4 regions of the Methylophilus sp. DMC16 genome follow, and region 1 is predicted to be linked to each of the others. Evidence: predicted binding sites of a transcription regulator. Region 1 holds the regulator's gene; each other region holds the start of a gene.
What was found. Region 1 encodes sigma-54, which starts transcription at its own class of promoters, with help from an activator protein. Its sites were predicted from a motif close to TGGCACNNTTCCTGCT; they were not measured.

Region 1 (6,074 bases):
GGGCATTCAATATGCATGACTTATTGAAAGCCAAAGTCGTTTAGCTTAAACAGGCATTAGAATTCAGGCATGCTTAAACACCCCATTTTGTTGCCGATTGCGTTAATGCTGTTGCTGGCGCTGCTGACCTTCTGGATTAACCAGAATGTACAAGAGCAAGCACTCAAAATGAACATACTTAATCGCCAAGCGCCGGACTACATGTTGTACAACTTTGTGAGTACCCGCACGGATGCGTCCGGCAATACCAAATATGTGCTGGCGGCCGCAAAAATGCGCCACTTTCCTGCCAATGACTATACAGAATTGCAGCGGCCACGCTTTACCCAGTTTGGCCTGAACAAGCCTTACACGCAAATTTATGGTCAGCATGGACGTGTTTCTGCCAATGGTAAACTGGTGGAGTTTAGCAATCAGGTCAAGGTGATCCGCCAAGCCTCTGCCACCAAGCCAGAAACACAAATGCAAACCGAGCGGCTTTGGCTGGAGCCGGATACCGAGGTGGCACACACAGACCAGTCGGTGATCATCCGCCAAAAACCGGCGACAGTGATTACAGGCACGGGCATGCGTTTTGATAACCGGGCTGATACCATGCAATTGTTTAACCGGGTGCATGTGCATTATGAGCGTCCACCCGTCGCCAGCAATTTGGCAAGCCCGGCCCAGGCGTCAAACACAGAACGCCAATGACCGTTGATTATGGAGAAATGAGTTGAACACGCACAAGCCCTTATTTTTAGCGATCTGCATGAGCGTATGGGCGCTATTGTCCATGCCGCTGAGTGTGCTGGCCGAAGAATCTGACCGAGATCAACCGATAGAGCTTGAAGCGGATACCGTGACCGTGAACGATGCTAAAAAAATCAGTATCTACACGGGCAACGTGATTCTTAATCAGGGCACTTTGCAAATCAAGGCGGACAAAATGATCGTACGCGAGGATCAGGACGGCTTTCAACATAGCACCTGTACCGGCAACCCCACCACATTCAAGCAAAAACGTACCGGTAAAGACGAGTGGATGCAAGGCAGTGGTCAACGTATCGAATACAACGCCCGCATGGATAAAGTGCAACTGTATACCAATGCCTGGGTTAAACGTGGTGAAGACATCGTGACCGGGGACTACATCAGCTACGACGCCAACGCCGAGTATGCCGAGGTGATTGGCGGCACCAAAGCCAACCCGAACGGGACGGCTGGCAGCCGCGTCAAGGCCACCATACAGCCTAAAAATAAAACCACACCACCTGTCATTGACAACAAGCCAACCTCTCAACAGGGGTTACGGATGAATCGCTCCTTGCAACTCAAGGTCGAACCTGCCCCTGCCGAAAACACTGGTGAGCAAGGCAAAGAGTAAGCATAAAGATGGAAACCATGGCAGCAGATCAGAACCATTTGCAGGTTAACCGCCTGAAAAAAACCTATCAGGGCCGTACCGTGGTCAAAAACACGACGCTTGAGTTACGCAGTGGCGAAGTGATCGGCTTGCTGGGTCCCAACGGGGCAGGCAAAACCACCAGCTTTTACATGATTGTCGGGTTGGTTGCACTGGATGAAGGCAACATTACGCTGAATGGCGCCGACGTGAGCCGCGCGCCCATGCATGAGCGCGCGCGCATGGGCCTGGCTTATCTGCCCCAAGAAGCATCCATTTTCCGCAAGCTCAGCGTAACCGACAACATCCTCGCCATTCTTGAAACCCGTCCCTATACGGAAGAGCAGCGTGAGGCGAGGCTTGAGTCCTTGCTGGATCAATTGCATATCCAGCACATCCGCAACAGTCAGGCCGTCAGCTTGTCTGGCGGCGAACGTCGACGCGTTGAAATTGCGCGCTGCCTGGCCACAGACCCTAAATTTATTTTGCTGGATGAACCGTTCGCCGGGATTGATCCGATTGCGGTGATCGAAATCCAGAAAATCATCCGCTACCTGAGCAGTCAGAATATTGGTATTTTAATCACCGACCACAATGTGCGCGAAACGCTGGACATCTGTGACCGCGCTTATATTGTCAATGAAGGCGCTGTGTTTGCAGCAGGCACGCCCGATGAAATCATTCAGAACGAAGGTGTGCGTGAAGTGTATCTGGGCAAGAATTTTAGGCTGTAATCCGTCATGAAACAGAACCTGCAATTACGTATTTCGCAAAATCTGGCGCTGACGCCGCAGCTGCAGCAATCGATCCGTTTGCTGCAACTTTCCACGCTGGAACTGAACCAGGAACTGGAAACCATCCTGCAGGAAAACCCGTTACTGGAAATGTCAGACGGTGAAGAAGGCGAGTTTGAAGATAACACACCGCCTCCCCCCACTGTAGAAGCTGAGCCGACAGATGCCAGCTCGTTTGACATGGCAACGCAGCAAGAGATCACCGCACCGGCAGAAAGTCTGCGTGAAGACTTGCACGATGAGCTGGGCGGGAGCGAGAGCGACCTGCCCAATTTAAACGAGGAATTCACGCCGCCAGAGTTTGAAGATGATTATGAAGAGTTTGGCAGCACCAGCAACTGGGACGAAGCCGGACGCAATCATCAGGAAGACGAAGACAGTGACTTTTCCAGACAGGAAACCACCAGCATCAGTTTGCGCGAGCATCTGATTGATCAGATACAACTGGCACATTTATCGCAACGTGACATGAGCCTGGTCAAACTGCTACTGGATAGCATCACTGATGATGGCTATCTGGAGCAAGATCTGCAGGAGATTGTGGAGCACTTGCCACTCGAACTTGAGGTCGAGCTGCTGGAACTGGAAACCGCACTCAAACTGATCCAGAACCTGGACCCTGTAGGCGTTGGTGCGCGCGATTTACGCGAGTGCCTGCTCTTGCAACTGACGCGTTTGCCGCAAGAAACGCCACACTTGCAAACCGCCATTGCCATTGCCAAAGACCACCTGGCGCTGCTGGCCAACAAAGACTTTGTCAAACTGCGCAAGGTGCTTGGTTGCGATGAAGCGGTACTCAAGGCGGCGCAGCACCTGATCCGCCAGCAAAACCCCAGACCCGGCAGCGAGTTTTCCAGCTTTAGTCACGATCACTTTATCCAGCACGATGTGGTGGTTAAAAAGATCAAGGGTATTTGGGTCGCCTCCTTAAATGATGGCGTGATCCCCAAACTGCGCATCAACCAGATGTATGCGGACATCCTCAAGCGCAACCGCGAGAGTTCAGGCCAATACCTGCAAAGCCAGATGCAGGAAGCCAAGTGGATGATTAAAAATATCCAGCAGCGCTTCTCGACCATTTTGCGCGTGTCACAAGCCATTGTAGATCGCCAGCGCAACTTCTTTGAACATGGTGAAATTGCCATGCGGCCACTGGTACTGCGTGAAATCGCCGAAGAACTCGACTTGCATGAAAGCACAGTTTCCCGCGTCACCACGCATAAGTATATGCTCACACCGCGTGGCGTCTATGAACTCAAATACTTCTTTGGCAGCTCAGTGGCCACAGATGCAGGCGGCTCCTGCTCTGCCACCGCCATCCGCGCCTTGATCAAGCAAATGGTGGCCGAAGAAAACCCGAAAAAGCCTTTGTCGGACAACCAGATCACCGACACACTGGCACAACAAGGCATCGTCGTTGCCCGCCGTACCATAGCCAAATATCGCGAGTCCCTGAATATTCCTCCCGCGAACTTGCGCAAAACGCTCTAAACAAAAAAGGCCGCAGATGCGGCCTTTTTTGTTTCTCAGCTCAAATCACCTGATTGTGATCTTGGCAAATTTACGTTTGCCCACCTGTGCGATCACTGTCACGCCTTTTGTCAAAGGCAGATTCTTATCATCCACCTTGACGCTGTCGAGCTTGACGCCGCCTTGCTGCACTGCGCGCATGGCTTCACTGGTGCTTTCAACCAGGCCCGCCTGTTTTAACAATTGGCTAATGCCGATGCTCTCGCCTTCAATGGTCACTTCAACTTCGGGCACGTCATCCGGGATGCCGCCTTTGGCACGGGTCTGGAAGTCCTGCAAGGCTTTTTCAGCCGCGGCTTGACCATGGAAACGCGCCACAATTTCCTGCGCGAAGCCGACCTTGATATTGCGGGGGTTTGCGCCACTGGCGACTTGCGCCTTCCATTCGGCAATGTTTTCCAGCGTCGCAAAAGACAGCAAATCAATATAGCGCCACATCAGTTCATCTGAAATCGACATGATCTTGGCAAAAATAGTCTCTGGCGCCTCGCTAATGCCAATGTAGTTCCCGAGTGATTTAGACATTTTATTGACGCCATCCAACCCTTCCAGCAACGGCATCATCAGCACACATTGCTGCGACTGGCCGGCCTGCTTTTGCAACTCACGCCCCATGAGCAGGTTAAACTTCTGGTCGGTACCACCGAGCTCAAGATCCGCTTGCAGGGCCACCGAATCATATCCTTGCAGTAACGGGTACAGAAACTCGTGAATCGCAATCGGTTGATTACCCTTGAAGCGTTTGGAGAAGTCATCCCGCTCCAGCATGCGGGCCACGGTATGGCTGGCAGCCAGCTTGATCATCCCCGCCGCACCGAGTTCACTTAACCAGTTGGAGTTAAAAACAATCTCGGTTTTGGTGGGATCCAGTATTTTGAAGACTTGTGCGGCATAGGTATCGGCGTTGGCCTTGACCTGCTCCACGGTTAAGGGTGGACGGGTGGCGCTTTTGCCCGTTGGGTCACCAATCATGCCGGTAAAGTCACCGATCAGGAATAAAATCTGATGGCCCAGATCCTGCAACTGGCGCAATTTATTAATGAGGACGGTATGACCCAGGTGCAAGTCGGGCGCGGTAGGGTCAAAGCCTGCTTTCACACGTAACGGCTTGCCTGTTTTCAGTTTCTCGACCAGCTCCTGCTCGATCAGTAACTCATCTGCGCCACGCTTGATAATGGCCAACGCCTTGGCAATTTCTGGGCTCAATGCTGGCACTTCAGATGAGGGTTGTTTGGTATCGGTCATGCGGGTATCCGTCAAATACAACGATGCGCACTGATGGCACCGTCTCAAATAAGTAAAACAGCTATTTTAACGTAATCCCATGCATTTCTGTAAGCGCGGCTGGAGCAGTGTTAAAATGGCACCCATGCAAGTTTCTGCCGATCGCTCCCAGCCACGTTTGTTTATTGGACTGATGTCCGGTACCAGCCTGGACGGGGTGGATGCCGTGCTCACCTCGCAACGGGGCGAGCAACTGACACAAACGGCCACCTATTTTCTGCCCTACCCTGACGCGCTTAAACAGCGTCTACTGGCCTTGCACACGCCCGCCAATAACGAGTTACACGAGGCCGCAGTGGTTGCTAACCAGCTCGCAGAACTCTACGCGCAAGCCGTCAAGCAACTGCTTAAGCTCGCCGACATCCGTGCCGAGGCCGTGACAGCCATCGGTTGCCATGGCCAGACCATCCGGCACTGTCCGACACTGGCAGAGGGCATGGCATACACCATACAATTGGGCAACCATGCCCGCTTGGCAGAATTAACAGGGATCACGGTCATTGGCGACTTCAGAAGTCGCGATATTGCCGCTGGCGGCCAAGGTGCACCGTTAGTGCCGGCCTTTCACCAGGCGGTGTTTACGAGTGCAGACAGGCATCGCGTCATCATTAATATCGGCGGCATTGCCAACTTGAGTGATCTGCCAGCACACGGACAAGTCACAGGCTTTGACTCGGGACCCGGCAACCTGCTCATGGATGCCTGGACCCAGCAACACACAGGCCAACCCTATGATGCGGGCGGGCACTGGGCAGCTGGCGGGAAAATTAATCCAGACTTGCTCAATGCCATGTTGGCCGATCCTTATTTTGCACTGGCCGCACCTAAAAGTACGGGACGCGACCTGTTTAACGACACCTGGTTAATGCAACTGCTGCATCAGTACCCTGACAGTGCACAAAATGTGGCGCGTACTTTGCTTGAGTTAACAGCAGTGAGCATCACCGATGCGCTGACGCGATTCTGCCCAGGGGCTCAGGAAGTCTACGTCTGTGGGGGTGGTGCACATAATCTGGCCTTGCTGAATAGACTGCAGGCACTGTCTGGCCAGTCCATACAGCTGACGGATCAATTGGGCGTTG
Region 2 (6,074 bases), on a different contig from region 1:
TGCGGATCTCATGCGCCAGATTCCTGAGTAATTCAGAGTTGGCTTGCTGCTGTATCAGCATGCGCTCTTCACGCGCAATACGCAATTGCTGATCCATTTGCACAAACTCCAGAATCAGCATGTCTTCCGGCGTTTGATTGAACGCGGCTGAAATAGGGGTGGCTGTGCAGGTCACGGCCGTTGTATGGCCGCGTTGGGTGGTCAGTGCAAACTCATGCTCACGATATGGGCTCTGTGTTTCTATGGCGTTAGTCACGGCCATTTGCAAAATTTCGCAATTCACAAACACGTCATGGATATGCGCCCCTTGAATCTGGTTGGCACTAAATGCAAACAGAATCTCGGCGCTGGAGTTTGCGTAAGTAACTTCTAGTTGGTTATTAAGCAAAATGACTGCCGTGGCAATATGCTCTAAACCACTAAAGCCGTTGGGAGATTTCTGTACCATGTCCTGAGCTTGTTAAAAAGAGTGAATCACGCCCTGTTTTAAAGCAAAACCCAAGCCAATTCTTACAAGAAACGTAAAAATGATTGAGCAAGCCCCCAAAATGGTGCATTTAAAGGTTGAGTTCTTTATTTAACAGCTCGATATTGCGCTCATGTGCCTGAATTTCGGCCTCAATCACTCGCAGTTTTTCTTCATACTTGGCGACATTCCTAAACGTTTTTCCATTGGCACCTCTATAGACTTCTGGCGTGTTCTGGGCTTCTTCATATAACAGGCGAGCATTCTCAAGTGCTTGTTTTTCTTGAGAAAGCTCGTTCATTAATAGCTCTCGCCGCTTTTGGTCGCGTTGATTTTGTGTCTGATTATCGACTTTGGGAAAATCGGCCGGAGAGGGTGTTCTGACATTGGCTTTTTTCTCCCTGGCAGGGGGTGGAGGCTCTGTGGTTCTGGGCCCACTAATAATGAGCTCTGCCTTGCTTTTGCCTTCGGGTTTGATATTGGTATAGGTGGTGACGCCGTTACTGTCGGTATATTTGTAAATATCTGCCCAGCTTGGGTTGCACATGAGCGCGAAGGTGCAAATGTAAAAAAGTCTTTTCATGGCAATAGTTTAGAGCAGATCGTTGAGGGTATCAACGTCTGCTCGCCTAAAAACGTTGACGGAACAGCGCGCACATAAAAAAACAGGGCAGCCTGGGCTGCCCTGTTTTAGTGCGTGCTCTTGTGATTAGCAAGAGTAGTACAGACCAAATTCCACTGGGTGTGGTGTTTGGCGCAGTTTAGTGACTTCTTCCATTTTCAATGCAATGTATGCATCAATCCAGTCGTCTGAGAAAACGCCGCCGCGTGTTAAGAACTCGCGGTCTTTATCCAGATACTCCAATGCTTGTTCCAAAGATGAACATACCGTTGGGATCAATGCATCTTCTTCTGGTGGCAGATGGTACAAGTCTTTAGTCGCTGGTTCACCTGGGTGAATCTTGTTCTGAACGCCATCCAGACCAGCCATCAACAGGGCTGAGAAAGCCAAGTATGGGTTAGCAATCGGGTCTGGGAAGCGCGCTTCAACACGACGGGCTTTATCAGAATGCACGAACGGAATACGAATCGCAGCAGAACGGTTTTTAGCGGAGTAAGCCAGTTTGACTGGTGCTTCGTAATGCGGTACCAAGCGCTTGTAGGAGTTAGTACCTGGGTTGGTAATCGCATTCAGTGCGCGCGCATGCTTGATGATGCCGCCGATGTAGTACAGAGCGAAGTCGCTCAGGCCTGCATAGCCGTTACCTGCAAACAGGTTTTTACCATCTTTCCATACGGATTGGTGAACGTGCATACCGGAGCCGTTGTCACCAAACATTGGTTTTGGCATAAATGTGGCTGTTTTACCGTAAGCATGGGCTGTGTTAGTCACTACGTATTTCAGGATTTGCGTCCAGTCAGCACGTTGTACCAAGGTCGCAAACTTAGTACCGATTTCACATTGACCTGCTGTTGCCACTTCGTGGTGGTGCACTTCAACAGGCACGCCCAGTTCTTCTAAGGTCATGACCATGGCAGAACGGATGTCGTGCAATGAATCGACAGGAGGCACTGGGAAGTAGCCGCCTTTAACGCCTGGACGGTGACCAGTGTTGCCACCCTCGAATTTTTCACCTGAGGACCAAGCGGCCTCTTCTGAGTTGATTTTCACAAAGCTACCACCCATGGTGGCATCCCATTGTACGCTGTCAAAAATGAAGAACTCTGGCTCTGGACCAAAGTAAGCAGTGTCGCCCAGGCCGCTGGATTTCAGGTAAGCTTCAGCGCGTTTTGCCAGGGAGCGTGGGTCACGGTCATAGCCTTTACCATCAGTAGGGTCTACTACGTCGCAGGTCAGAACCAAGGTTGGTTCGTCAAAAAATGGATCGATGAATGCGGTGCTTGCATCAGGCATCAATTGCATGTCAGAGGCTTGAATGCCTTTCCAGCCAGCAATGGAAGAACCATCAAAGGCGTGACCTTCGGTAAATTTATCTTCGTCGAAGGCAGACACTGGCACGGTCACGTGCTGCTCTTTACCTCTGGTGTCGGTAAAACGGAAATCAACAAATTTGATGTCGTTTTCCGCAACCAGTTTCATTACGTTTGCAACGGACATTACATTCTCCTCAGTGATCAAGATCTAAAATGATTCAACTTGCGCACGCAAAAAAGGGACATGTTGCGGATGTCCCGGAACGTGAGCAAATATAAAAACACAAACTAGCAAAACAAATAGATATGTGGAATTTTTGGTTTACGAATTCCATTGAATCTTAGGATGTAATAGTAGCAGGAAGCATGCCACCCAAAAACAGGCATTTTGCATGGATATGGGATATCTGACATAAAAAAGCAAAATCAATGGGCACTAATTAGGTGCACTGCAACAAATTGAGCACAAAAATGGTGCTAAATGTGTTTGCATGGCTTTCACAGGTATACTCGCGGTTTAACTAAGTGATTGAAAGAGTGAAGGTGTCATTTGGAGAGTGTTGAAAAAATCTTGCAACAAGCCGCTCAGCGCGCAGAAGAAAATGGCTTGACTTACGCGGGAGCCGTCACGCCGCAGGAGGCGTATGCGCTGATTAGCCAAGATCAAAATGCGGTGTTGGTGGATGTGCGCTCACGTGCCGAGTTGGAGTTGGTTGGGCGCGTGCCCATGGCGGCCCATCTGGAATGGGCGTTTTATCCAGGCATGATTGCCAATCCTGAGTTTGCCGATCAGCTACAGGCGCTGGTTGATCCTGCGCGCACCGTTGTATTTATGTGCCGCACGGGTGGCCGCAGCCATAATGCTGCCTTGCTGGCGCAAAAACTCGGATATCCCAACGCTTACAATATGCTCGAAGGCTTTGAAGGCGAAGCGAATGAGGCCAAGCAAAGAACCCTGATCAATGGCTGGAAACATGCAGGCTTGCCCTGGTCCAACTAGGTGATCTTGCTATGTCGGTTGAAAAATACGCAGTCATTGGCCACCCGATAGCACATAGCAAATCGCCGTTGATTCACCAGGCATTTGCGCTGCAATTTGGCAAGACGATTGTTTACGAAAAGGTGTTGGCACCTCTGGATGGCTTTGCGTCCACGGTGCACCAATTGCAGCAACAAGGGTATGTGGGTGCAAATGTCACGGTACCATTCAAATTTGAAGCCTATGACTTAAGCCAGACTTTATCTGAACGCGCGCAGGCGGCTGGGGCAGTGAACACCCTCAGTTTTGGCCAAACGCAAATTCAGGGCGACAATACCGATGGCTGTGGGCTGGTCAATGACATTCTCAAACATCACCAGACGGCCCTGGCCGCAAAAAAAATCTTGTTGCTGGGCGCAGGCGGCGCTGCGCAAGGCGTGATGCTGCCGTTGATTGCACAAGGCCCGGCGCAATTGACCATTGCTAACCGCACACAGGACAAGGCGCAAGCCATGCTGGATAAGTTTGCGGACGCGGGGGGGCAATGTGGCGTCTTGCTGGCCGTGACCACGTTTGCAGCACTCACCGAGACCTATGATGTGGTCATTAATGCCACTTCTGCGGGATTGTGTGAGACACCGTTACAGCTTCCATCGCATGTCTTTGGCACGCATACCCTGGCTTACGACATGATGTACGGCCGGGAGACGCCGTTTATGCAGCAGGCGCGTACCGCAGGCGCACAGGTGGCAGATGGCTTGGGTATGCTCATCGAGCAGGCGGCAGAAGCGTTTTTTATCTGGCATGGATTGCGTCCTGACACGGCCCCAGTGATTCAGACATTCCGCTAATCTTCATTTCTGTCATGAAACAAAGCATCAAGCTGTTTTTCGTCCTGTTTTTGCTCTGGGTACTGTTGTATCAGGTCTGGATACTCGCCCATATTTTGTGGTGGGTAGATCACAATCCGGACGCCACTGCCTTCATGCAGGCGCGGCTGGAAGTGATGCAAGAAAGCCATCCCGAAGCCACCATACAGCAGCAGTGGGTGCCTTACGCCAAGATCAGCAACCATTTAAAACGCGCAGTGATTGCGGCGGAAGATAGCAAATTCGTTGACCATGAAGGCTTTGACTGGGTCGGGATCGAAACCGCTTTTGAGAAAAACCTCAAGAAGGGAAAAATCGTCGCTGGCGGCTCCACCATTAGCCAGCAACTGGCCAAGAATTTGTTTTTATCCGGGCATCGCACGCCCTGGCGCAAAGCACAAGAAGCGGTGATTACCTTTATGCTGGAAAAGCTCATGACCAAGCGCAGGATTCTGGAAATCTACCTGAACGTGATTGAGTGGGGCGAGGGCGTGTTCGGGGCGCAAGCGGCGGCCAAGCATTACTTTCACGCTTCGGCCGCCAGTCTGGCACCCGCCCAAGCGGCGCGCTTGGCAGCCATGATTCCTAACCCGCGTTTTTATGATCTGCACCGCAGTACCCGCTATTTAAATCGCCACACTGCTACCATTCAGGCGCGCATGCGATTGGTCAAAATACCCTGATTTTACGGGCCTGATTTAGGCATGAACGTGAAACACGCCTGCATACAATGTTTGCTATCAATGGATTTGATACATCATTTCCATCGGCGGTGTATGCAGATGCACCGTCAGGCAGGTTGCATGTTGACCTTAGCCTTTGACAGCGAGATGTTTTACAAGGGTGTGAGGTAACGGCCAGGTAACTGGCCGTATTTTTTTGAACGCATCCACGCTTGCCTCACCAAACTTCAGTAGGTGGCCGGTATTAACTGGACCCGATATCAAACATGGCGTCCAGATCCTGTTTTCGGTACGTGCGCAGTGACAGCATGGTTTCGGTTCTCACAATGCCGCTGATGGCAGCCAGTTGATGGGTCACCAGTGCAGAGAGCGCCTCGGGCCCGGTGACTTGTATGACGGCCACCAGGTCATATTGACCACTCACTGAATAGACTTCTGTCACTTGCGCTAATGATGCCAGGGTTTCCGCCACCGTGGCCATTTGTTGGCGCTCAGCGTTCACCAGCATAATACACGTCATCATAAGACACTCCTTTTCAAGGCCTCCGCCTGTGAGCGGCGGAGGCTAAGCCCTTCAAACGGTTTTGGTCTGTACCGGCATCTTCTGTGCAGCATGAGGCTGATGGCGTTGCAGCAGGGCCTTGTGCAAATACTGAAAATCCGCTGGATCAATCGGTAAAAACCACTGCTTGAAGCGGGTCGCGACGCCCAGCGGCAGGCGCATGTCCGATAACAGCTCGTCAATATGATGCAGTGAGAACGGAATGATATTGGTGCCTTTGGAGTGTTTGCCTTCTGTACGCGCTTCCATCCATGCCAGACGTTCCTTGATTGTGCTGCGTTGTGCTTCTGCGGTCGGCAACTTCATCTTTCCACCAATCCAGTCGGCCAGCCAGTAAGCGCCTACTTCGGCATTGAGTTGGCTAAAGAATGAAGAGTTATAACCATTAAACGCCAGACCTGGCATGCCAACAGGTGCCATCGACCGGTACAGCACAAAATTACCTTCTGCATCGGTCACATGTTTCATCACGTCATCGTTCAAAAAAGGCACACGCTGATGCCAGCCTGTCCCGCAAATCACAATGTCGGCTGGCAAACGGCGGCCATCGGTTAAATGTGCATAACGCACGCCATGCTCA
Region 3 (6,074 bases), on a different contig from region 1:
ATTGAATGCCGCTGTTCTGGTTGGATGCGCCGTTGATCAGTACGTTGTTGGTGCCGTCATTAAACTGGCTGTTCAATTGGGTCACATTGATCAACTGTCCGGCCACACTCCAGTTATGGTAAGGCGCGGTTTGCCAGCCGATCAGGCTGCGCAAGGTGTAGGCATGCGCTTCTTTCAGGTTCTGGTTTGCCGTCGGGTTAGCGCTGCCATTGGCATAGGTCCCAGGCTGCAAGCCATCCTGATCGACGTTTTCATAACGCAATCTGAAGCTGCTCATGTTTTTACCGGTTTTAATCGCGTCCATAAAAGTGTATTCAGGCAGAATTTCTTCTTCTGCCATTGCAGGTGAGCCAAGTGCCGCCAGCAAGATGGCTGCGGAAACTTGACGCAAGCGTGGGTGTAGGTTAGCGTTCATGTGTTGCTCCTTTTCTCTATTGGGGTAACCTTGCTTGGATGAGGATTGCTTTTGATAAGCAAGTGGTGCTGACAGGTGGCCGCCTGCCAGCACCTTTCACTTAGGCCGCCTTTTTGGCGTGCCGCTCATACAGAAACTTCAAAACTTCGCTGCGCAGATGGGTATACGCCGGGTCTTCCACCAGCTCCAGGCGTTTGCGCGGACGGGGTAAATCGACCGTCAGGATTTCACCGATGGTGGCTGCCGGGCCGTTGGTCATCATGACGATGCGGTCAGACAGCAACACGGCTTCGTCCACATCGTGCGTCACCATGACGGCAGTACAGCCAGAACGTGCCATGATGGCCATCAGTTCGTCTTGCAGGCCGGCACGGGTCAATGCATCCAGTGCGCCAAACGGCTCGTCCAGTAGTAGCACTTTGGGCTCCATGGCCAGGGCACGGGCAATGCCTACCCGCTGCTTCATGCCGCCAGAGATTTCATTCGGGCGTTTTTCCATGGCGTGGCTTAAGCCCACCAGCTCCAGTGCCGCGCGCGTACGTTCTGCCAGTTGCGGCTTACTCTCGGTGGCAGCAAACACGCGTTCCACCGCCAGATAGACGTTTTCAAAACAGGTCAGCCATGGCAGCAGGGAGTGGTTCTGGAACACCACGGCGCGTTCAGGGCCAGGTTTGGCAATTTCGCGGCCGGCACAAAACAAATAGCCGTCTGTCGGTTGCAGCAAGCCGGCAATCAGGTTGAGCACGGTAGATTTGCCACAGCCGGAGTGGCCGATGATGGAGATGAATTCCCCTTCCTGGATAGACAGGTTGATGTCTTTCAAGGCCTGGAAACTGCCTTTTTTGGTGTTGAAAATCATGTTGACGTTTTCAATCAACACATAGCGGTCTTGTTTTACAGCGGTGGTCATGATCAGAGTCCTTTTCCAGTCAATCAGGCGTCGTGGTTATTCGTAGCTATAGCGTTTGGCCAGCATGACCAGGCACTGTTCCAGCAACAGGCCGACGATGCCCACAATGAAAATCGCGATGATGATGTGCTCAACGTTCAGGTTGTTCCATTCATCCCACACCCAGAAGCCAATGCCCACGCCGCCGGTCAGCATTTCTGCCGCCACAATCACCAGCCAGGCGGCACCGATAGAGAGACGCACACCGGTCATCATGTAAGGCATGACATAGGGCAGCAGGATTTTGGTGATGACTTTCCACTCGGACAGGTTCAGTACCTTTGCCACGTTCATATAGTCTTGCGGCACTTTGCTGACACCAACGGCGGTGTTGATAATCATGGGCCAGACCGCGGTGATGAAAATCACCCAGATTGCGGCCGGGTTGGCCGCTTTGAATACCAGCAGGCCGATCGGCAACCAAGCCAGTGGGGATACCGGCTTGAGCAGGCTGATAATCGGCGCCGCCATTTTTGACATAAAGGCATAGCGGCCGATGATAAAACCCATGGGGATGCCGACAATCGCTGCCAGCGCAAAGCCAGTGGCGACGCGTTTGAGCGAGTTCAGGATGTTCCAGCCGATGCCCATGTCATTCGGGTTGTTGATATAAAACGGGTCGCTAAACAGCTCCACCGCCGAATGCCAGGTCTGCACCGGTCCTGGCAAACCCTGAGTCAGGGCGGCCACGGTAGACCAGATGGCGCCAAAGATCAGCAAGCCAATCACAGGCGGCAACAGTCCTTCAAAGACACGTTTGGCCATTGCCGCCCATGCCCCGGCTTTTTTGCTTGCCGGGGTGGCTGCTGTTGCGGTGGCCGAGAGAGGGCTCACCACCGCGACAACCGGTTTTGCTTGCTTGGCTGGCATTGCTTTGGCAGCCTGCTCACTGTTTTGCATGATTTTTTCCTTGTTAAAGCTGACGACACTCATGGTGACTCTCCTTGAAAGAATTACGCTTTAACCTTGAAGCTGTTGGCATAGGCTTTGGGATCTTTACCATCCCAGACCACGCCGTCAATCAGCTTGCTGCTGCGCATCACGTCTGTTGGCACGCTAATGCCCAGAGATTTGGCGGCTTCGGTATAAATATCAATGCGGTTCACCTTTTTCGCCACGCCGAGGTAATCCGGGTCAGACTTGAGCAAGCCCCAGCGTTTGTGTTGGGTCAGGAACCACATGCCGTCTGACAGGTAAGGGAAGCTGACCTTGCCGTCATTGAAGAACTTCATATAGTTGGGGTCTTCCCATTTTTTGCCGATACCATTGTCGTAGTGGCCGAGGAAGCGACCTTCAATCACTTCTTCTGGCGCATTGACATAGGCTTTGCCTGCGATCAACTTGGCCACTTCGGCACGGTTTTTGGTCGCATCAATGTAGCGTGAGGCTTCGAGGATGGCTTTGGTTAACGCCAGCGCGGTATTCGGGTTCTTGGCGATAAAGTCAGCGGTGGTGCCCAACACTTTTTCCGGGTGGTCTACCCAGATATCTTGTGAGGTGGCGACGGTGTAGCCGATCTTGTCGTAAATGGCACGGGCGTTCCAGGGTTCGCCCACGCAGTAGCCATCCATATTGCCAATCCGCATGTTGGCGACCATTTGTGGCGGCGGTACGACGATGGTTTTCACGTCCTGCATCGGGTTGATGCCATAAGTCGCCAGCCAGTAGTACAACCACATGGCGTGCGTGCCGGTGGGGAAGGTCTGGGCGAAGGTAAAGTCGCGGTTTTCGTTATCCAGCAAACGTTTCAGCGTCGCGCCACTGGTGACGCCTTTTTCCTTAAGCTGGTTAGCCAGCGTGATGCCCTGGCCGTTGTTGTTCAGCGTCATCAGCACGTTCATGTCTTTTTGCTGGCCGCCGATGCCCATTTGGACGCCGTAGATCAGGCCATACAACACATGTGCAGCATGCAATTCACCATTGACCAGCTTGTCACGTACGCCTGCCCACGAAGCTTCTTTAGACGGCACAATCTTGATGCCATATTTTTTATCAAAGCCCATTTGCGCGGCGACAATAATCGGCGCACAGTCCGTCAGCGGGATAAAGCCCACTTTCACTTCGGTGATTTCTGGCGCATCCGAGCCTGCCGCCCAAGCCTGGCTACGGATGGCGGAAGGCACCATGTTCATCATGGCGGCAGCACCAAACGCGCCTGCCAGCGTATTCATAAAGAAATGGCGGCGTTGCTGGTTCACCTGGTCAACCGGCGTTGCCTCGGTGGGGGATACATTTTTTTTGTCAGAACTGCTCATGTCGGCTCCTTGAGATTTGATTCGAAAAAGGGGTTCGGAAAATACAAAACAAAAAAGGCGTCCTGAATGCAGACCGTGGTCTACACTCAGGACGCCTTTGTCCTTTTGCTTGCAAGCCCTTTTGCTAAAAGGCTGCGGTACTTACATTAATTTAATAACGGGTATAACTCAGTTGTTAGGCAAATTACCTGATATCAGGCATTTGCCACGGAGCATATTTGACAGGATCGCCGTTGATCCAGCTTGCTCTTAGATAAGCACTAGCAAACGGCATGCCAACTTTATTTTATTTTTAAGTGATTGAATTTTAATGAAAATATTAGTTTCTTTTGTAAAGGGGCATATTATTGCCGGGCATAGTTGCACTGCTTTCGTGCGAACTGCTCAACATTGGCGCATGACTTGGGCTGGTGTGCGAGGAGCCCGAGCAACAGGATGACCATACACGCCAGTAATAGACTTAAGCCACGCCAAAAGGCCAGCGGATGACGTTCCAGCAAAGGCGGATGGGCATGACGCAGAAAGGCTGCATTCGGTTTACGCAGGTCAAATAAGAATTCAGAGGCCTGCGCATAACGTTTTTCTGCCTGCGGGTGCACGGCACGGGCGATGGCGGCGTCGACCCAGGCCGGAAACGCCGGTTGTGTATAGCGAATCTCCCGGTAATACAAACGTGACAGGTGTTGCGGATGTTTTACCTTCGCGACCTCTGTCCCATAGGGCAGTTTGCCTGTGAGGCACTGGTAAGTGATCACCCCCAAGGCATAAATATCCGATTGCGGCGTTGCTGGCCATCCCAGAAACTGTTCTGGCGCCGAGTATTGCAGCGTGCCAGGCAAGGTTACCGTGCTTTCTAGCTCGCTCATTTCTTCGAGACCAGCCACGCTCACGGCCCCAAAATCAATCAAGGTGATCTGGCCATCGGTATCGACCAGGATATTTTGCGGCTGCAAGTCGCGGTAGACCATCTCCAGTCGATGAAAGGCTTCCAGGGCGCTGGTGATCTGTTCCACCAGTTGGCGGACGGTCTCTAGGGATGGTTGCGGGTGATCCAGCAGCCATTGTTGTAAGGTTTGCCCCGGCACATAGTGCATCACACTATATAAAAACTTGCGCGGAGAAGCTGACGTATACGGCCGTAATATATGGCGATGGCTGATGCGCCTGGCCACCCATTCTTCGAGGTAAAAACGTTCCAGTGCCTGTGCATCGGCGGACAGGTCCACCGATGGGACTTTGAGGGCAACCTGGGTGCCCGTTTGCAGGTCACGTGCCAGGTAAACATGGCTGCGGTGGCTATGATGCAGGCAACGCAAAATATGGTAACCATCAAACGGCTTACCTTCTTCTATGGCCGGGGCAAAGGGGAGTGCCTGCATGCTTTGTGTCAGCGAGGCCATGTCATGGTCGGGCAGTTGTAACAAGCGCACCGCCAGTGCTGTCAGGTTATCCTCGCTACCGCGTGCATGCGCGAGTTTAACCCAGTGCTGGCAGAGACGATTGAGGTCGCTGGCGGTTTGGATATCCTGCAAGATTTCTTCTGAGGTCAGGTGTTCAAATACGCCATCAGACATCAATAAATAAACATCGCCTGCTTCCGCGGCCTCGCTGTGATAATCAATTTCTGGTTGCGGGCTCATGCCCAGGGCGCGTGCCAGATAGCTATGTTGATCATCGACCCAGAAACGGTGGTCTTCGGTTAGGCATTGCAATTGCTGGTCACGGAGACGGTAAATGCGCGTATCGCCCAGATGAAATACATGGATAGCCCGTGATTTAATGATCAGGGCGCTAAAGGTACAGACGTAGCCTCTGTTTTTGTCAAAACGATAAGGGCTGCGAAACGTCTGCGCATTGAGTGTGGCATTAATACTGCGTAAGACTTGCAACCCACCAGACTTGACTGACCATTCTACAGGGGTGAGCGCGTAATCTTGTATAAACTGCTGAATGGCCAGCGTACTAGCCTGGTCGCTGACATCGCTGCTACTGATGCCATCGGCAATGGCAAATACCCAACCTTTGCCAGTAGCAGGCGGGCTGTCTTGTGTGGTGAGGCCGAACGCATCCTGATTGACTGGTTTGCGTCCGGCCTCGGAGCAGGCGCCGCTTTCTATCTGCAAAGAGGCAGGCATGCCGTTTAGTAAGACTTGTAAGGCAGGAACTTGCCGCTCATGGTGATTTTGACGCGATCGCCTTTAGGGTCGGCTTCGCGTTGCAAATCCATATTAAAGTCAATGGCGCTCATGATGCCATCGCCAAACTCTTCGTGAATCAAGGCCTTAAATGTGGTGCCGTAGACGCTGATCAGTTCGTAAAAGCGATAAATTAATGGATCGGAGGGCACCGCAGTGGGTAACGATCCTTTATAAGGTACCACTTGTAGTTGGCTTATGGCTTCTCCAGGCAGTTGTAGCAGTTTTCCCAAGGTATTGGCTTGTTCGGCAGAGAGGGT
Region 4 (6,074 bases), on a different contig from region 1:
CCGTTAATGCCTACCTTGACTGACATATGCTCCCCAACATTGTTAGAACTAAAATGAAGTATTTTAACCTAAACACACTATACTGGACAGACAGTAAGTGTTTGATTTGATACACGACTCAAGCATTCCCATATTTAAAACCCGGTCATTTTGACCACGCAGGGCTGCTTGTGATCAAAGAGGAAGGTTATGCAAGACAACATTATTCTGGCGGGTGGCTGCTTTTGGGGCATGCAAGATTTAATCAGAAGACTGCCTGGCATCGTTAGCACACGGGTAGGCTATACCGGCGGAGAGGTGCCCCATGCCACTTACAAAAATCATGGCAACCATGCCGAGGCGATTGAGATTGTATTTGATCCCGCACAGATCAGCCTGCGGCAATTACTGGTCTTTTTCTTTCAGATTCACGACCCGACCACGCCTAACCGCCAGGGAAACGATTTGGGGCCCTCTTACAGATCGGCCATTTTTTATGCGTCAGGAGCACAGAAAGCCGTTGCCGAACAATTGATTGCTGAAATGAACGCCTCAGGCATCTGGCCCGGCAAAGTTGTCACCGAACTCACACCGGCGACAGACTTCTGGCTGGCAGAACCGGAGCATCAGGATTATCTGCTGCGTTACCCCAACGGCTACACCTGCCACGGCCTGAGACCGCAGTGGATATTACCGCAAGATCGCGCAACAGCAAGCTGGTCATAAACCAGGCATGAACATTACTCTGGCGTTACGGTGGGCGGCTGCTTGGTCACGGCCGAGGATTTGCGCGCTTTAGGATAGTGGCGTCTGGCAGGATGATGCAGAAAAGTCGCCAATTCATTCAAGGCCAATTGATAGACCTCGCGCTTGAATTCGATCACATCCTCCAGCGGCACCCAGTACTCACTCCAGCGCCAGGCATCAAACTCGGGATGCTCGGTCGCGCGCAATGACACATCACTGTCACGCCCGATCAGGCGCAACAAAAACCAGATCTGTTTTTGTCCTTTGTAGCTTCCGCGCCACTCGCGCTTGACCCAGCTGGTAGGCACGTCATAGCGTAGCCAGTCACGTGTACGGCCCAGAATTTTAACGTGCTCAGGCTTGAGGCCAACCTCTTCCATCAATTCACGATACATGGCTTGCTCAGGCGTTTCACCATATTTGATGCCGCCTTGCGGAAACTGCCATGCATGTTCCCTGATACGCTTGCCCCAAAACACCTGATTGTGCGTATTGCAAAGCACAATTCCGACGTTTGGACGGTATCCATCACGATCTAACATAAAAAACTGCCTTCAATATTTCATGCAATTTTTTCACACTTTAGCCTTTAATGAAAGGACAACCGTCAAAAGCATGCGCAAGCCCGGCAAGGTGTATAAAATTCAAAAGCAGACTCGCCAATTTATTTAAAATCCATCATGCGCCCCACGAAAACACTGTCAACCAGAGACAAGACCATGCGTTGTTTGCCCATGCTCAAGCGATTTTCAACCAGATTTACGACCGGGCTCTCGATCCGTCTCCCGTTGGCAAGTATGAAGTTTTTTGCCCCCCTCTTGCTTGGTGTGCCCATTTTCGCGTTAGCGGGCAACCTCGCTTACATCACCAATCAAGGCAGTGACAGCGTATCCGTGCTGGACATCGCCAGCAAGCAAGTCACGCGTACCATTGCGGTGGGCAAAGCCCCAGTCGGGGTGGCTATCGCACCTAAAAAGCAGCGCGTGTATATCAGCAACGCTAATAGCCAAACCGTGTCAGTGATCAATAGCGCCACCCAACAAACGGTGCAAGAAATTCCGGTCAACGCCCAAGCCGTTGGCATTGCTTTAAGCCGCGACGAGAAAACCTTGTACGTGGCCGATTGGGGCGGCGAGCAAGTGATTGCAGTGGATACTGCGCATCCTGAAAAACAGCAAACCTTCAAAGCGGGCAAAACCCCTTCCGGCTTGCTGGTCAGTGCGGATAACAAAAAGCTGTTTATCGCCAACCGCGACAGTAACGATGTCACCGTGGTCGATACCAAAACCTTGAGAACCATTGCACAAGTGCCCGTTGGCCTGCATCCCTTTGCACTAAGCTTGAGCCCGGATGGTAAAACCGTGTTTGTCGTTAATGTGGTCAGCAACACGCTCACCTTGCTGAATGTAGAGACCTATCAGGCCAGCACCGTCAAAACCGGGCAGCACCCTTATGGCGTGGCGATCAGCCCAGATGGCCGTCGTGCTTACGTGAGCAACAATCACGCCGAAAGCGTGTCGGTAATTGATTTGACCAATGGCAACACCATCAAAACCATCGCTGTGGGCGAATATCCCGAGGGCATTGAATACGACAAGGCCAGCAATCAGGTACTGGTCGTCAACTGGGGTACTGACAATGTCTCCATCATTGATGCACTCACCAATACCGTGACGCAAACGATCAGCAGTCCCAAGTTATGCCGCTCTTTCGGGCAATTTATTCTCGAAGCGAAATAGCAAGAAAACGGCTCTGCAGAGCCAAAGCAACCTATTTTTTGATTTTTTCACAGGATGACCAATGAATTAGTCGCAAAGAAGTTTATTTTTGGGTAAAGTCTCGGATTGTTTTTTAAAACACTTTGACCGCTTACCGATCCACGCCGAGCTTTAGTTTTAAAAGCGTTTTAAAAGTCTGTAAATTTCAGGAGATATGTAATGAAAAAATTTCTAGGCATGATTGCAGTTTCTTTATTGCCCTTGATCCCCCTCACCGCTGGTGCACACGGTGCAGCGGCCTTGCGCTTTGAAAAAAGCGTCACCATCAAAGCGCCAGCTGCAAAAGTATGGGCATTGGTCAAAGACTTTGGTAACGAACAAGCCTGGCACGCGGGTGTTGTGTCTACCACCGTAGAGCAGAAAAAAGATGAAAACGGTGACGACGCCACCTACCGCACCGTCAAACTGAAAAACGGCGGCGTCATGTACGAAAAACTGCGTTTCATTGATGACGCTGGCATGCGCGTTAAATACGAATATGTCTACGAAAAAAGTACATTACAGTTTTCTAACTTTTACCCAATGATCACAGTGACTGCCAACGGCAATGACACCGTCGTTTCAGTCAAAGGCAGCTACACTCGCGCCGATTCCTCCAACATTCCAAAGCCTGAGCAAAACGATGATGCCGCGACCAAGGCGCTCGACGACTTTTTTGATCCAGGTCTCGAAAGCCTGAAAAAGGTTGCCGAATCGGGAAAGTAATTAGCCAGGGTTCTGGAAAAAAATCGCAAGGCAACAGTAAACCCTGGTGGAAATTCTGGTAAGTCTTACGTTGTAAACAACACTGTTTTTGCAAATCAGTCACTGCCAAAAGCAAGCGACTGGCACCAAGTAAAGGGATTGTGTACCACACAATCCCTTTTTTGCATTTAGCCAAACCACCTGCCCAAAACCATCACCTATCCTGTCAAAGATGGGCAAAGCCTGTCACTTTCTGTCAGCTTGGCTAACCACAACCACGCTCGCACTTTTTAAATTCAATTCGAAGAAATGAAGCATAAAAACCCTTTAATTCATATTTTTCAATCAGTTACATTCAGTAAAAGCAGACTGGCACGCCTGTTGCTTTATGGTTAGCCAACACTGTTGAAAAAGCAGTGACTTAAACAAAGAAGTAACTGACTTTAAACTTGACTTGAAGGAAAACATGATGAAAAAACACGCACAACAAGGTTTTACCCTGATTGAATTAATGATCGTAGTGGCCATTATTGGTATTTTGGCTTCTGTGGCGATTCCTGCATATTCAGACTACACAAAAGAGGCTTCTGATGGCGCTTGTTTGGCAGAAGCTAGTGCATACTCAACAATAGTCTACTCAGCAATTGCATTATCCAAAGATATTCCAGATCACAATGCTAAAGCTTGCAAGGCAATCACTAAACCACTAGCGACAGATAAATCCTTCTCAGCAGAGCCGGCAAAAGAGGGCACTGGCGCAACCATTTCTTGTGATTTGGTGAAGGGCGGAACTTGCACCAAGACCCCTAAAGCTTAATATCTAATCTACTTGAGCAAATAAGAAAAAGCCCTGTTCAAACAGGGCTTTTTACTAAGGCTTAATGATGAAAATACATAATACGGGCTTCTCACTGATTGAACTAATGATCGTGATCTCTATTATAGGCATTTTATCGGCCGTGGCCGTGCCCGCTTTTCAAGCTTACAGAATAGAGGCTGCAAATGGTGCATGTCTGAAAGAAGCTAACATTTATGCAAGAAGAGTTTACGCAGACATACAACTGAACAAATCCATAGCGAATATCCCAGCTCCGGTTGCAAAAGCCTGTAGCGACATTAACAATGGTGTTAAAGTAGTTACAATAACAACGTTCACATCTAGAACTCACTCACCTGGCAACGCCATTATTTCTTGTAATTTAAGCGCTGGTACTCCTTGTCTTATTACAACAAACTCTCCTTGAGAATTTATAACTTAACAGACTTGAATAAATGCATTTTAAGCAAATCTTAAACAAGATAGCAGCGCTTCAACGGAACTGATTTGAATTTAAAAACAATGTTAGAACAGCTTGCTGTAAATAAAAATTGTAGCTCAACCGTACTCTGGTTACACGGCCTAGGTGCCGACGGCCACGACTTTGAGCCTGTGGTACAAATGCTCAACCTGCCACACATCAAATTTATCCTACCTCATGCCCCTTACCGTCCCGTCACTCTCAACAATGGCTACGAAATGCGTGCCTGGTATGACATTTTTGGGCTACAGCCGGGTAGCCCGCAAGATGAAGTCGGGATTAAAAGCATGCAAGCGACATTAAATGCGATGATAGAAGCCGAAATTGCGCAGGGGATTCCGGCGCACCGCATTTTACTGGCAGGATTCTCGCAAGGCGGCGCGATGGCTTTGCATACGGCAACGCGTTTTCCACAAACTTTGGCAGGCGTACTGGCGCTTTCCACATACTTACCCTTAAAGAGTCAACTCTCCCAAGAAAAACACCCAGCCAACCAGCAGTGCCCGATCTGGATGGCGCATGGCCGTTTTGATAGCGTAATTACCATGGCAACCGCGCAAGCTTCGCGGCAAACACTGGAGGCCACAGGCTATGCGGTGGAATGGCATGAATACGATATGCCGCATAGTGTTTGCGACGAAGAGATCAACGATATCCGCCAATTTTTGCTCAAGGTGCTTCCGCCAGCGCAATAACCCTATCTTGAGAATAATCCCGCAAGCAGGGGGAGTTTTGTTAAAATAGCCAGCGTTTTCATAGGCCTATTTTCATGAGTGCTCCCAAAAAAACACCGTCTGCGGTGAGTGATCAACCAAGTTTTGCCGAACGCCTAGCGGCGCTAGAAACCATCGTCAAGCGCATGGAGTCAGGCGAACTGCCGCTAGAGGCCTCACTGGCAGCCTATACTGAGGGCGTGCAATTGTTACAAGCTTGCCAGACCTCTTTAGAGCAAGCAGAACAAACCGTGATGCTGCTTAACCAACAACAGCAACTGACGCCCTTCGAAGCGAATTAACCCGCCAGCCACTTTCCTGTTTATTCATGACCACTTCTGCTTTTGTCTTTGATCATTGGGCACGCGCACATCAACAACATGTGGAGCAGGTGCTGGCTCGCCTTTTGCCTGGTGAGCAAATATTGCCTGAACGCCTGCACGAAGCCATGCGTTACGCGGTGCTCGGTGGAGGTAAACGGGTGCGTGCGTTATTGAGTTATGCCGCAGCAGAACTGGCAGGCACCTCCAGAATGACGGCTGATGCCAGTGCGGCAGCTGTCGAGTTGATTCACGCATTTTCATTGGTGCATGACGATATGCCATGCATGGATGACGACGATTTGCGTCGTGGCAAGCCGAGTTGCCATAAGCAATATGATGATGCCACCGCACTGCTGGTCGGTGATGCCTTGCAAAGTCTGGCATTTGAATGCATCGCCGAGACTCAGGCACCACAAGCGCTCAAGCAAGTGCAGGTATTGGCACAAGCGACCGGCTCACGTGGCATGTGTGGCGGCCAAAGCATCGATTTGCAGAGTACGGGCAAACGGTTGACGCGTGCTGAGTTAGAGACCATGCATCAATATAAAACTG

Region 2: glnA (type I glutamate--ammonia ligase) is a predicted target of sigma-54. The motif match lies at 2,758-2,773, and genes of this name have one in related genera.
Region 3: ACT53D_RS07055 (CmpA/NrtA family ABC transporter substrate-binding protein) is a predicted target of sigma-54. The motif match lies at 3,882-3,897, and genes of this name have one in related genera.
Region 4: ACT53D_RS08335 (pilin) is a predicted target of sigma-54. The motif match lies at 3,559-3,574, and genes of this name have one in related genera.

Annotation. Positions count from the first base shown of each region.
Region 1 covers NZ_JBQUZC010000003.1:86,368-92,441, reverse strand. Annotated here, with positions in the region: gene ACT53D_RS11890 (KpsF/GutQ family sugar-phosphate isomerase) at 1-44, shown strand, start outside; gene lptC (LPS export ABC transporter periplasmic protein LptC) at 70-693, shown strand; gene lptA (lipopolysaccharide transport periplasmic protein LptA) at 752-1,366, shown strand; gene lptB (LPS export ABC transporter ATP-binding protein) at 1,375-2,118, shown strand; gene ACT53D_RS11870 (RNA polymerase factor sigma-54) at 2,125-3,669, shown strand; gene tyrS (tyrosine--tRNA ligase) at 3,715-4,953, opposite strand; gene ACT53D_RS11860 (anhydro-N-acetylmuramic acid kinase) at 5,078-6,074, shown strand, end outside.
Region 2 covers NZ_JBQUZC010000002.1:680,726-686,799, forward strand. Annotated here, with positions in the region: gene glnL (nitrogen regulation protein NR(II)) at 1-448, opposite strand, end outside; gene ACT53D_RS11370 (DUF4124 domain-containing protein) at 558-1,049, opposite strand; gene glnA (type I glutamate--ammonia ligase) at 1,176-2,585, opposite strand; gene ACT53D_RS11380 (rhodanese-like domain-containing protein) at 2,952-3,401, shown strand; gene aroE (shikimate dehydrogenase) at 3,413-4,231, shown strand; gene mtgA (monofunctional biosynthetic peptidoglycan transglycosylase) at 4,246-4,932, shown strand; gene ACT53D_RS11395 (Lrp/AsnC family transcriptional regulator) at 5,177-5,455, opposite strand; gene ACT53D_RS11400 (flavin-containing monooxygenase) at 5,507-6,074, opposite strand, start outside.
Region 3 covers NZ_JBQUZC010000001.1:1,505,121-1,511,194, reverse strand. Annotated here, with positions in the region: gene ACT53D_RS07070 (alginate export family protein) at 1-415, opposite strand, end outside; gene ACT53D_RS07065 (ABC transporter ATP-binding protein) at 516-1,325, opposite strand; gene ntrB (nitrate ABC transporter permease) at 1,362-2,297, opposite strand; gene ACT53D_RS07055 (CmpA/NrtA family ABC transporter substrate-binding protein) at 2,318-3,619, opposite strand; gene ACT53D_RS07050 (bifunctional protein-serine/threonine kinase/phosphatase) at 3,964-5,754, opposite strand; gene cynS (cyanase) at 5,760-6,074, opposite strand, start outside.
Region 4 covers NZ_JBQUZC010000002.1:46,713-52,786, forward strand. Annotated here, with positions in the region: gene gap (type I glyceraldehyde-3-phosphate dehydrogenase) at 1-26, opposite strand, end outside; gene msrA (peptide-methionine (S)-S-oxide reductase MsrA) at 190-705, shown strand; gene ACT53D_RS08320 (RNA pyrophosphohydrolase) at 720-1,268, opposite strand; gene ACT53D_RS08325 (YVTN family beta-propeller repeat protein) at 1,446-2,465, shown strand; gene ACT53D_RS08330 (SRPBCC family protein) at 2,664-3,209, shown strand; gene ACT53D_RS08335 (pilin) at 3,658-4,005, shown strand; gene ACT53D_RS08340 (pilin) at 4,073-4,432, shown strand; gene ACT53D_RS08345 (alpha/beta hydrolase) at 4,528-5,181, shown strand; gene ACT53D_RS08350 (exodeoxyribonuclease VII small subunit) at 5,256-5,501, shown strand; gene ACT53D_RS08355 (polyprenyl synthetase family protein) at 5,528-6,074, shown strand, end outside.